3 regions of the Telluria sp. ZB2R32 genome follow, and region 2 is predicted to be linked to each of the others. Evidence: predicted binding sites of a transcription regulator. Region 2 holds the regulator's gene; each other region holds the start of a gene.
What was found. The regulator LexA, encoded in region 2, represses DNA repair genes until DNA is damaged. The targets are predictions, from matches to a motif close to ACTGTATNNNNATACAGT.
Positions count from the first base shown of each region.

Region 1: AC56LG_RS18795 (ATP-dependent helicase) is a predicted target of LexA. The motif match lies at 1,507-1,524, and genes of this name have one in related genera.
Region 3: AC56LG_RS09695 (error-prone DNA polymerase) is a predicted target of LexA. The motif match lies at 2,022-2,039, and genes of this name have one in related genera.

Region 1 is NZ_JCASIG010000006.1:271,342-274,584, forward strand. Features, by position in the region: gene AC56LG_RS18795 (ATP-dependent helicase) at 1-1,477, opposite strand, end outside; gene AC56LG_RS18800 (hypothetical protein) at 1,920-2,132, opposite strand; gene AC56LG_RS18805 (hypothetical protein) at 2,340-2,516, shown strand; gene fghA (S-formylglutathione hydrolase) at 2,689-3,243, shown strand, end outside.
Region 2 is NZ_JCASIG010000003.1:235,900-239,142, forward strand. Features, by position in the region: gene AC56LG_RS10400 (tetratricopeptide repeat protein) at 1-590, shown strand, start outside; gene AC56LG_RS10405 (sel1 repeat family protein) at 654-1,415, shown strand; gene lexA (transcriptional repressor LexA) at 1,476-2,123, opposite strand; gene rpsF (30S ribosomal protein S6) at 2,377-2,772, shown strand; gene priB (primosomal replication protein N) at 2,821-3,114, shown strand; gene rpsR (30S ribosomal protein S18) at 3,148-3,243, shown strand, end outside.
Region 3 is NZ_JCASIG010000003.1:77,582-80,824, reverse strand. Features, by position in the region: gene AC56LG_RS09695 (error-prone DNA polymerase) at 1-1,908, opposite strand, end outside; partial or broken gene AC56LG_RS09690 (MATE family efflux transporter) at 2,507-3,103, shown strand; gene AC56LG_RS09685 (exopolysaccharide biosynthesis protein) at 3,095-3,243, opposite strand, start outside.

The DNA of each region.
Region 1 (3,243 bases), on a different contig from region 2:
GTCCGGGCGTGCGCAGCCTGCGGTAGAGGGTAACGAATTCCTGCCAGTCGCCCGCGCTTTTCGCCGGCGCCGTGAAGGTTTCAACCGCGTGCAGCGCTTCCGGCGCCGTGGCCACCGCGTCGAGCAGGCGCGTGGCCGTGGCCGGGCCGATCCCCGGAATCAGTTGCAGTACCCGGAACCCGGCCATGCGCCCGTTCGGGTTCTGGGCAAAGCGCAGCACTGCCAGCACGTCCTTGATGTGCGCGGCTTCCAGGAATTTCAGCCCGCCGAATTTCACGAACGGGATATTGCGGCGCATGAGTTCGAGTTCGAGTGCCGCGCTGTGGCTGGTGGCGCGAAACAGCACCGCCTGGGTAGTGAGCTTGATGCCCGCTTCGCGCTGCTCGAGGATGCGGTTGCAGACCCAGCGCGCCTGCTCGGCCTCGTCCGGGATCAGGACCAGTTGCGGCAGGCTGCTGGCGACCTTGTCGGTCCACAGCGTCTTGGCGTGGCGTTCGAGCGCGGCGGCGATCACGGCGTTCGAGGCGTCCAGGATCGGCTGGGTCGAGCGGTAATTGCGGTCGAGCGTAATGACCCGCGCCGGCTGCGAGAACTGCGCCGGAAAATCGAGGATGTTGCGCACCGTCGCGCCGCGGAAGGAATAGATCGACTGGGCATCGTCGCCGACCACCATCACCCCTTCTCCGCCCGGCTTCATGCCGGTGATGATCGCCGCCTGCAGGCGGTTGGTATCCTGGTATTCGTCGACCAGCACGTGGTCGAACAGGCTGCCGATTTCCGGCCCCAGTTCGGGGTCGGCCGCCATCTCGGCCCAGAACAGCAGCAGGTCGTCGTAGTCGAGCACGTTCTGCTCCTGCTTGGCGTCGACGTAGGCGCCGAACAGGCGTTTCAGCTCGGCTTCCCACTCGCAGCACCAGGGAAAGGTGCTCTGCAAGACCAGGTCGAGCGGCTCGCGCGAATTGACGACGCGCGAATAGATCGACAGACAGGTGCCTTTCAGCGGGAAGCGCTTGGCAGTCCCGGTCAGCCCGATCTCGTGGCGCACCAGTCCCATCAGGTCTTCGGAATCGCCGCGGTCGTGGATCGTGAACGATTCGTCGAGGCCGATGCGTCCCGAGAATTCGCGCAGCAGGCGCGCACCGATGCTGTGGAAGGTGCCGGCCCACGGCAGCGTGGCGGCGCCGTCGGTGCGTCCGCCCATGATCCGCTGCAGCACATTGCCGGCGCACTGGGCCATCTCATTGGCGGCGCGCCGCGAGAAGGTCAGCAGCAGGATGCGCTGCGGATCGGCGCCATCCATGATCAGGCGCGCCACCCGGTGCGCCAGCGTATTCGTCTTGCCGGAACCGGCGCCGGCCACCACCAGCAACGGCCGGCTGGCAGGCGCGCCGATGTCGTGTTCGACCGCTGCGCGCTGTTCGGGATTCAGGCTGGCGAAGGGATCGTCGACAGGAGGCGCAAGGCTGGCAGCAGACATAAGGTGGATGGCAATGAAAAAACACCGCCACTGTACATTTGTCCAGTAAGGCTTCGCAAGTGCATTTTGCGCCCGTTAGCGCCTGCTCTGTCGTAAAAAGGTCGCGCCCGCGTTGGGTCGAGTTCGCGTAGTACACGATCCACACGCGCTAAGTGGCCGTAACTAAAGAACTTTTCCGGATATCCACAAAGTCTGTGAATAACTTTGTGGAAAAGACAGGGCTTGACAGCCTGAAATGCCGTCAGGATGCGGCTTTCAATAACTTGCCCATTCGACGGGCAAGCGTCAATTCAAAAGAAATCAATGACTTGCGAGATCATGTGCATGACTAACCCAAGATGCACAAAAGATAAAAAAAAAGAAATTTTTGTGTATAAGCGCTAGTAGCCGAGCGCAACAAAAATGACGCTTTGATATCGAAAAAAGCTGACCTCTGGAAACTTCAAGCGCCGGAGCGGCGCCGGTGCGGTTCAAGTAAGACCCGCTCGATGACGTGCCCACGAATATCGCGCGTACGCAGGTACTCGACCGCGGACATGGTGTTGCTGCTGCCCTGCACCGCGATGCCGGCATCGACGATCACGCGGCGGCGTGCGTCGGTTCGGGCCTCGATGGCCGGTAGCAGCACCGCCCCCTCGCATTCAACGTTTTCCATCGTGACCTCGTTCCGTCGGGTTGATGTTTTTGCCCTGAGAAGTATTCCTCAAACCGGTTGGATGTCAATGTCAACTTCCTATCGAAAACAACAAATTGTTGCCCGGACGTGTACATCGATCAGGTGTCGGTCGCCAACTCAAGCGGGCGCCGCCTTCCCGGCGAACGGCATAGAATCGCCTGCACTCCAACCACCTGCGAGGCTTCCATGAGCACGACTCCCGAACCCGACCTGAACCCCGGCGACGAAGCATCTCCTGGCACGCCTGGTGCCGGCGAAGACGTTTGCGAAGCCTGCGCCGGCAGCGGCAAGCTGGCCGACGGCAAATCCTGTCCGCAGTGCGGCGGCAGCGGACGCGTCATGCGCGGGATCGGCGGCGGCTAAGTCCGTTCTGCAAGCACTCCCGCAGCGTACGCGCCGATCATGACAGTGGCGTGACTACATGCCGGGCGGGCCATCAGGCCCGTCCCTCCCATTTATGCACCCGAGCCCGGCATGCGGCTTGTCGAACTGGCATACTTGCAGCATCGACCACCCTGACCACCCGGAGCCCTCCATGCTTACTCTCCTCAGCGAACACGCCTGTTTCGGTGGCGTCCAGCGCTTCTACCAGCACGATTCCAGCGCCATCGGCCTGCCGATGCGCTTTTCGATCTACCTGCCGCCCGGCTTCGAGGCCAAGGGGCTGCCGGTCATGCTCTACCTCGCCGGCCTGACCTGCACCGAAGAAACGTTCGCCATCAAGGGCGGCGCCCAGCGCGTGGCGGCCGAGGAAGGCCTGGCGCTGGTCATGCCCGACACCAGCCCGCGCGGCGCCAACGTTCCTGGCGAAACCGACAGCTGGGACTTCGGCGTGGGCGCCGGCTTCTACGTCGACGCGACGCAGGAGCCGTGGTCGCGGCATTACCGCATGTACAGCTACATCCTCGAACTGCGCGAACTGGTGCTGCGCGAATTCGGCCTCGACGCCGAACGCTGCGGTATCTTCGGCCATTCGATGGGCGGGCACGGCGCGCTGGTGCTAGCCCTGCGCAACCCGACGCTGTTCCGCTCGGTCTCGGCCTTTGCGCCGATCGCCGCCCCGACGCGCTGCCCCTGGGGCGACAAGGCC
Region 2 (3,243 bases):
GGTTCGAGAAATCCGCCGCGGGCGGCAACGCCGACGCCAGGGAAGCCCTCGCGGCCCTCGAGCGCCGCAAGACGCGTGGCGGCGAGATCGCCTATTGGACGGGCCAATACGATGGCGCCGACCTGCGTTCCGGCCAGTTCGCCTGCCCATCTCCTGTCATTCCCGCCGTATCGACCACCAATGCCGATGTCGGCGCCACCCGCACGGCAATCGAGGGCTGGCGCATTTGCTATAACGGTTTTGTTGCCAACCTGAACGCGACGGCGCCGATCGCAAAGCGCATTCCCGCCGACGTGCTCGACATGATGACCCCGCGCGAAATCGAGAGCGCACGCACGCACATCGAGTCGGTCTACCGGACTGTGCTGACCCAGAGCGAACGCGACGCGGACACCGTGAAGCGGCAGCAGCTTGCATGGGAATCGGCGACGGGCCGCTACGTCAAGGAAGAAAACGAGCGCACCGAGCGCGCGACCCGCGAAGAGACGCGTCTTATCGTCGACAATCAGCGGCGCCAGATGGAACAGTTGCGTACATTTAACCCACCACCGCCGCCAGCGCCGGTAGCCCCATCCAATAGCGGGCGCTGACGTCAAGGTTGAGTCGGGCGGGGCTGCGGGGTATTATCGTGCATTCGAGCAAACCTGTTCCCCATGAAAAAACTCCTGCTGTCGCTGGCATTCTGCCTTGCCATTCCCGCCCACGCCGACGAACTTGCCGACGCCAACGCCCTGTTGGCGCGTAAGGCTGTTCCCGAGGCGATGCGTCTCTACACCAAGCTCGGCAATGCCGGTAACCCCGCCGCCCAGCAGCGCCTGGGCGAGCTCTACCTGAGTGGCGAAGCCGGCCAGGTCGACGAGGAGAAGGCGGCGGCCTGGTTCGCCAAGGCGGCCGCCAAAGGCAACACCGGCGCCGCCGCCAGCCTGGAGCGCATCAAGGCGCGCACGGCGCAGCGTGCCGAGATCGAGCATTGGGTCAAGCGCTACGATGGCGAAGACATCAAGGCGGGCCTTTCCCGCTGTGTCGTCCCACGGCTGCCGGCGGTATCGAAGCAGAACGACGAGATCGATCGGATCGCGGCGCGTATCGAGAAGTGGCAAACCTGCTACAACGACTATATCGCCACCCTGAACGCGGCTGAACCGTTGGCGAAACGCATGCCGGCCGCGATCGCCGCGCTGCTCACGCCCGCCGAAACGGCGGCGGCAACGGCCCGTTTCGACGAGGTATTGGCCTCGGCCAAGGAAGAAGCCCGTATCGGCGCCAAGCTGGCACTGGCAGACATCGCCGCCTGGCGCAGTGCCACCGATGCGTATGTGAAGGAACACAACGCCATCGTCGGCACCGCGCCATCCGAAGAGCGGGCGCGCGATATCGAGGCGCGCAAGCGCAACTACGCCCCGTCGGGCAGATAGGAAACACCAAAGGAAAAGGCCGCTGACGCGGCCTTTTTTGTCATGTAGGTGCGGAAGCGGTCAGTGCCAGCTGCGCATCAAGCCCACTGCCAGGCCTTCGAGCGCGAACTCGTCGCCCGGTTCGACGCGGATGACCGTGAAGTCCGGGTTTTCCGGCAGCAGTTCGATCGTTTCGCCGGTCTTGCGATAGCGCTTGACGGTGACGTCGTCGCCGATGCGGGCGACCACGATCTGGCCATTCTTGGCGCTGTCGATCTTTTTGACGGCGAGGAAGTCGCCATCCATGATGCCGGCGTCGCGCATCGACCAGCCGCGCACCTTCAGCAGGAAGTCGGGACGCGCGCCGAACATGGCCGGGTCGATGTTGTAGGTGGCTTCGACGTGTTCCTGCGCCAGGATCGGCGAACCCGCCGCCACGCGGCCGACCAGCGGCAGCGACATCAGCAGGGCGGCCGGGACGTGCGGCACCGGCAGCGGCGCCGGTGTGCTTGCCGGGGCGCCGATCAGTCGGATGCCGCGCGAGGTGCCGGAGACGATTTCGATGGCGCCTTTGCGCGCCAGGGCTTGCAGGTGTTCTTCGGCTGCGTTGGCCGACTTGAAGCCCAACTCCCTGGCGATTTCGGCGCGGGTCGGCGGAAAGCCGGTATTGTCGATCGCTTCCTTGATCAGGTTGAGGATCTGTTCTTGCCTTGCGGTGAGCTTGAGCATGGTGTTACGGCATGGTTGTATGAGTAGACTGTATTTTTGTACAGTATTTAGGGGAATGCAAGGGGAATTCTGATTATTTGTCACGCACTGTGCGATTCCTGCCCGGCAAGTGTCGCGCAGGGACGACGGCTTGCCGGAGTTCGCCGGTGATTGCGCCAATGCCGTAGTCGCGCTATAATTGCCGGCTTTCCCTTCCCACACTCGTCTTGACGCCGAGGTGGGCATTTGTTTAAACGTCCTCAAGGAGTGTTGCATGCGTCATTATGAAATCGTTTTTATCGTCCACCCGGACCAAAGCGAGCAAGTCCCGGCGATGATCGAGCGTTACAAGGCCAGCGTCACCGCGCGCGGCGGTAACATCCATCGCGTCGAAGACTGGGGCCGTCGCCAGATGGCTTACTCGATCCAGAAGCTGCCGAAGGCACACTACATCTGCATGAACATCGAGTGCGACAACGAGACCCTGGTCGAGCTGGAAACCGCATTCAAGTTCAATGATGCCGTGCTGCGTCATCTGACCGTGAAGATGAAGAAAGCTGAAACCGCTCCATCGCCAATGATGAAGTCGGTCCAGCGCGAAGACGCGGCCAAGAGCCACCGCTCGGAAGCCCCAGCGGCTGCCGCAGCTTCAGCCCCAGCTGCTGCCTAATTTTTTTGCCAGGAAGCGTGAACGGGCCGCGTGCCCCGCGTTGAAGAAGTGAACCAGTTACAAGTCGTCGCCACCATCGCTGAACGCGACGTACTGCGCTACACCCCCGCCGGCGTGCCGGTTGTCTCGGCGATCCTGATGCACAGTTCGCAGCAGGTCGAGGCAGGGGTCGAGAGGCTGGTCCAGTTCGAAATTTCCGCGTTCGCCGCGGGTGAGATTTCGGGCCGCTTCGCCAGCGCGGAATTGGGTGCCGCCCACCAGTTCACGGGATTCCTGGCCAAAAAGAATCGCAACAGTAAAGCCCTGGTGTTTCACATCATTGATTTCAGTGCCGCCGCTTAATTAGCGGCCACCATTTAGATACAGGAGCCTCAAATGGCATTCGGTAAAAAGTTCGACAAAAACAAGGCCAAAGAAAAACTGAAGCGCAAACAGCAGAACCCGCTGTTCAAGCGCAAGAAATTCTGCCGC
Region 3 (3,243 bases), 160 kb from region 2:
GCGCAGGTACGGATGCACCATGCCACCCTGGATCGGCCCTGGCCGCACCACCGCTACCTCGATCACGAGGTCGTAGAACACGCGCGGCTTCATCCGCGGCAGCATGCTCATTTGCGCGCGCGACTCGATCTGGAACACGCCCACCGTGTCGGCCGCGCAGATCATGTCGTAGGTGGCTTTGTCGTCGGGCGGGATGTCCTGCATTTCGAAGAGGCTGCCGTGGCGTAGGCTGACCAGTTCCAGGGCGCGCCGCAGCATCGACAGCATGCCCAGCGCCAGCACGTCGACCTTCATCAGGCCGAGTTCCTCGAGGTCGTTCTTGTCCCACTGGATGACGCTGCGATCGGCCATCGCCGCGTTCTCGATCGGCACCAGGCGCGACAGCTTGCCCCGGGCGATGACGAAGCCGCCCGGATGCTGCGACAGGTGGCGCGGGAAGTTCAGCAATTGCGTGGCCAGGATCGCCCACTGGCGCGACAGCGGCGCTTCCGGGTCGAGGCCACTCTCGGCCAGGCGGTTGAGCAAATCGGCCTTGCTGTCGAACCAGCGGTGGCTTTTGCAGACCTTTTCGATGATGCCGAGATCGACGCCGAGCGCCCGCCCGCTGTCGCGTAGCGCGCTTTTCGGGCGGTAGCTGATGACGACCGCCGCCAGCGCGGCGCGGGTGCGGCCGTACTTGTTGTAGATGTACTGGATGACCTCCTCACGGCGCTGGTGCTCGAAGTCGACGTCGATGTCGGGCGGCTCGTTGCGTTCCTTCGAGATGAAGCGTTCGAACAGCAGGTTGGCGCGTGCCGGATCGACCTCGGTGATGCCGAGGCAGTAGCACACCGCCGAATTGGCGGCCGAACCGCGGCCCTGGCACAGAATGTTGTTCGAGCGCGCGAAGTGGACGATGTCGTAGACGGTAAGGAAGTAGTGTTCGTAACCCATCTCGGCAATCAGCCCCAGCTCGTGCTCGACCTGCGCCTGCACCTTGGCCGGAATGCCTTCCCTGAAACGCCGGTGCGCGCCGATATAGGTTTCGGCGCGCAGGAAACTCGACGCGGTGTGGCCTTTGGGGACGACTTCGTTCGGGTATTCGTAGCGCAGCTCGTCGAGCGAGAAGGTACACAAGGAAGCGATACGGAGTGTCTCGTTCAGCGCCGCGCGCGAATAGATGTTCGCCAGGCGCAGGCGCGCGCGCAGGTGCTGTTCGGCGTTCTGCGCCAGGCCGTAGCCGCATTCGGCCACCGGTTTGTTCAGGCGCGTGGCGGTGAGCGTGTCCTGCAAGGGTTTGCGCGAGCGCACGTGCATCACCACGTGGCCAAGGGCGGCGATGGGCAGGCGGTGCTGCCAGCCGACTTCCTCGACCGTCGCCTGGTGCGCTTCGTCGAAGGCGCGGTGCAGCAGCACCAGGCCGAGCCAGGCGCGCCCCGGGAACTGGGCTGCCACCCACTTGGCCTGGTCGTGCAGGCGGTCGACGTCCTTCGGTTCGTGGCCGGGATACGCGGGAAGCAGGATCGCCAGGCAGCCGGGCATGCCCTGCAGGTGCGCGAACTCCGGCGGCGGAGCCGCGATGTCGTCCGGCGTGAGGAAATAGGCGCCCTTCTCGGCCCGCGTACGCCCCAGCGTGATGAACTCGGACAGGTTGCCGTAGCCGTTGCGGTTCTGGGCCAGCAGGATCAGCGACAGCGCCGGGTCGCCACCCGGATGGCGTAAATGAAAATGGGCGCCGACGATGAAGGGCAATGCGGCCTTTTTGGCTTCGGCATGGGCGCGCACCACGCCGGCCAGCGAACACTCGTCGGTCAGCGCCAGCGCCGCGTAGCCCAGCCGCACTGCCCGCTCCACCAGTTCCTCGGCGTGCGATGCGCCTTGCAGGAAAGAGAAATTCGAGAGGCAGAACAGCTCCGCATAATTAGGCAAATGCGCAGGCAAATGCGCAGGCAAATGCGCAGGCAAATGCGCAGGCAAATTCTGCGTCGGCGGCAAGGGTGGCGGTGACGGCATCGGCAGGTGAAGATGTGAGTTCACAAACTACTGTATAAAAACACAGTATAACCGACGAGATCAACTTAGCAATTGATTTCCGTGCGGATATAAGAAACTTGCCTGAAGAGGAAACGCGTATTCGTCTACGGTGCGCTCGACCTGATGCGTTTTGCGTATAAATTGGTAAATGAATATCGACGAAGTGCCGAACCAATAGGTGCCGAAAAAAGCACGTCGTCTTAACGTAAAACCAACCGGAGAGAAGCCATGAGTAAAAGCCAGGACGCCAAGAAATCGACCAAGAAGGAACCGGCCAAGACTGCGAAAGAAAAAAAGGAGGCGAAGAAGGTGAAACAGGAAGAGAAAAAGCGCCAGCAGTAATCAGCCCATCGGGCACCGGTGCATCAGGCCGCCCTTATCCGGTGGCGGCCAATCCCCTGCCCTCCTACCTTTATTTACCAGAATCACACGCATATCCTGGCTAACCTGCTGCACACCGACTACCAGTTGACCGACGCCTTCCGAGTCGGCCGCCACCTACGGCGTCGGCTCCAACATCCTGCAGGTGATCACGATTCCCGTGATGGGCGTGGCGATGGCGGTGGCGACGCTGGTCGGCCAGAACATCGGCGCCGGCAATGTCGAGCGCGCCGAACGCATCACCTGGCTCGGCACCGTGGTCAGCTTCGTCATCCTGACGCTCTTGGGCGGCATTGCCTGGCTGTGCGCGCCCTGGCTGGTGCGCTTCTTCATCCCGGACGATCCGGACGTGATCGCCGGCGGCGCCCATTTCATCCGCATCATGTGCCTGGCCTGGGGCGGCATCGGCATCCAGCTGTGCATCGTGTCGGCCTTCCGCGCCTCCGGCAACATGCTCGGTGCGATGATCATCGCCATGGTCTCACAATGGATGATCCAGTTCCCGATCGCCTACGTGCTGGGCAAGCACACGAGCCTGGGCGCGGACGGGCTGTGGTGGTCCTTCCCGGTTACCAACGTGGCGGTGGCGCTGATCTCGGTGGCATGGTTCGCGCGCGGCAGCTGGAAGACGACGCGCCTGACCGAGGACGATGCGCAGGTCGCCGAAGTCAGCAAGGAAACGGCGATCGAGGAAGCGACCCTACGCTAGATACTTCATCAGGACGAACAGCCCCGCCTGCACCGCGGCGAACACCACGCCCGACACCAGCACCGCCGACGCCGCGGCCACCGCCAGGCCGCCGACGATCCAGTAGCCGTCGCGTTCCAGGATGCCCAGCGCCAGCATGC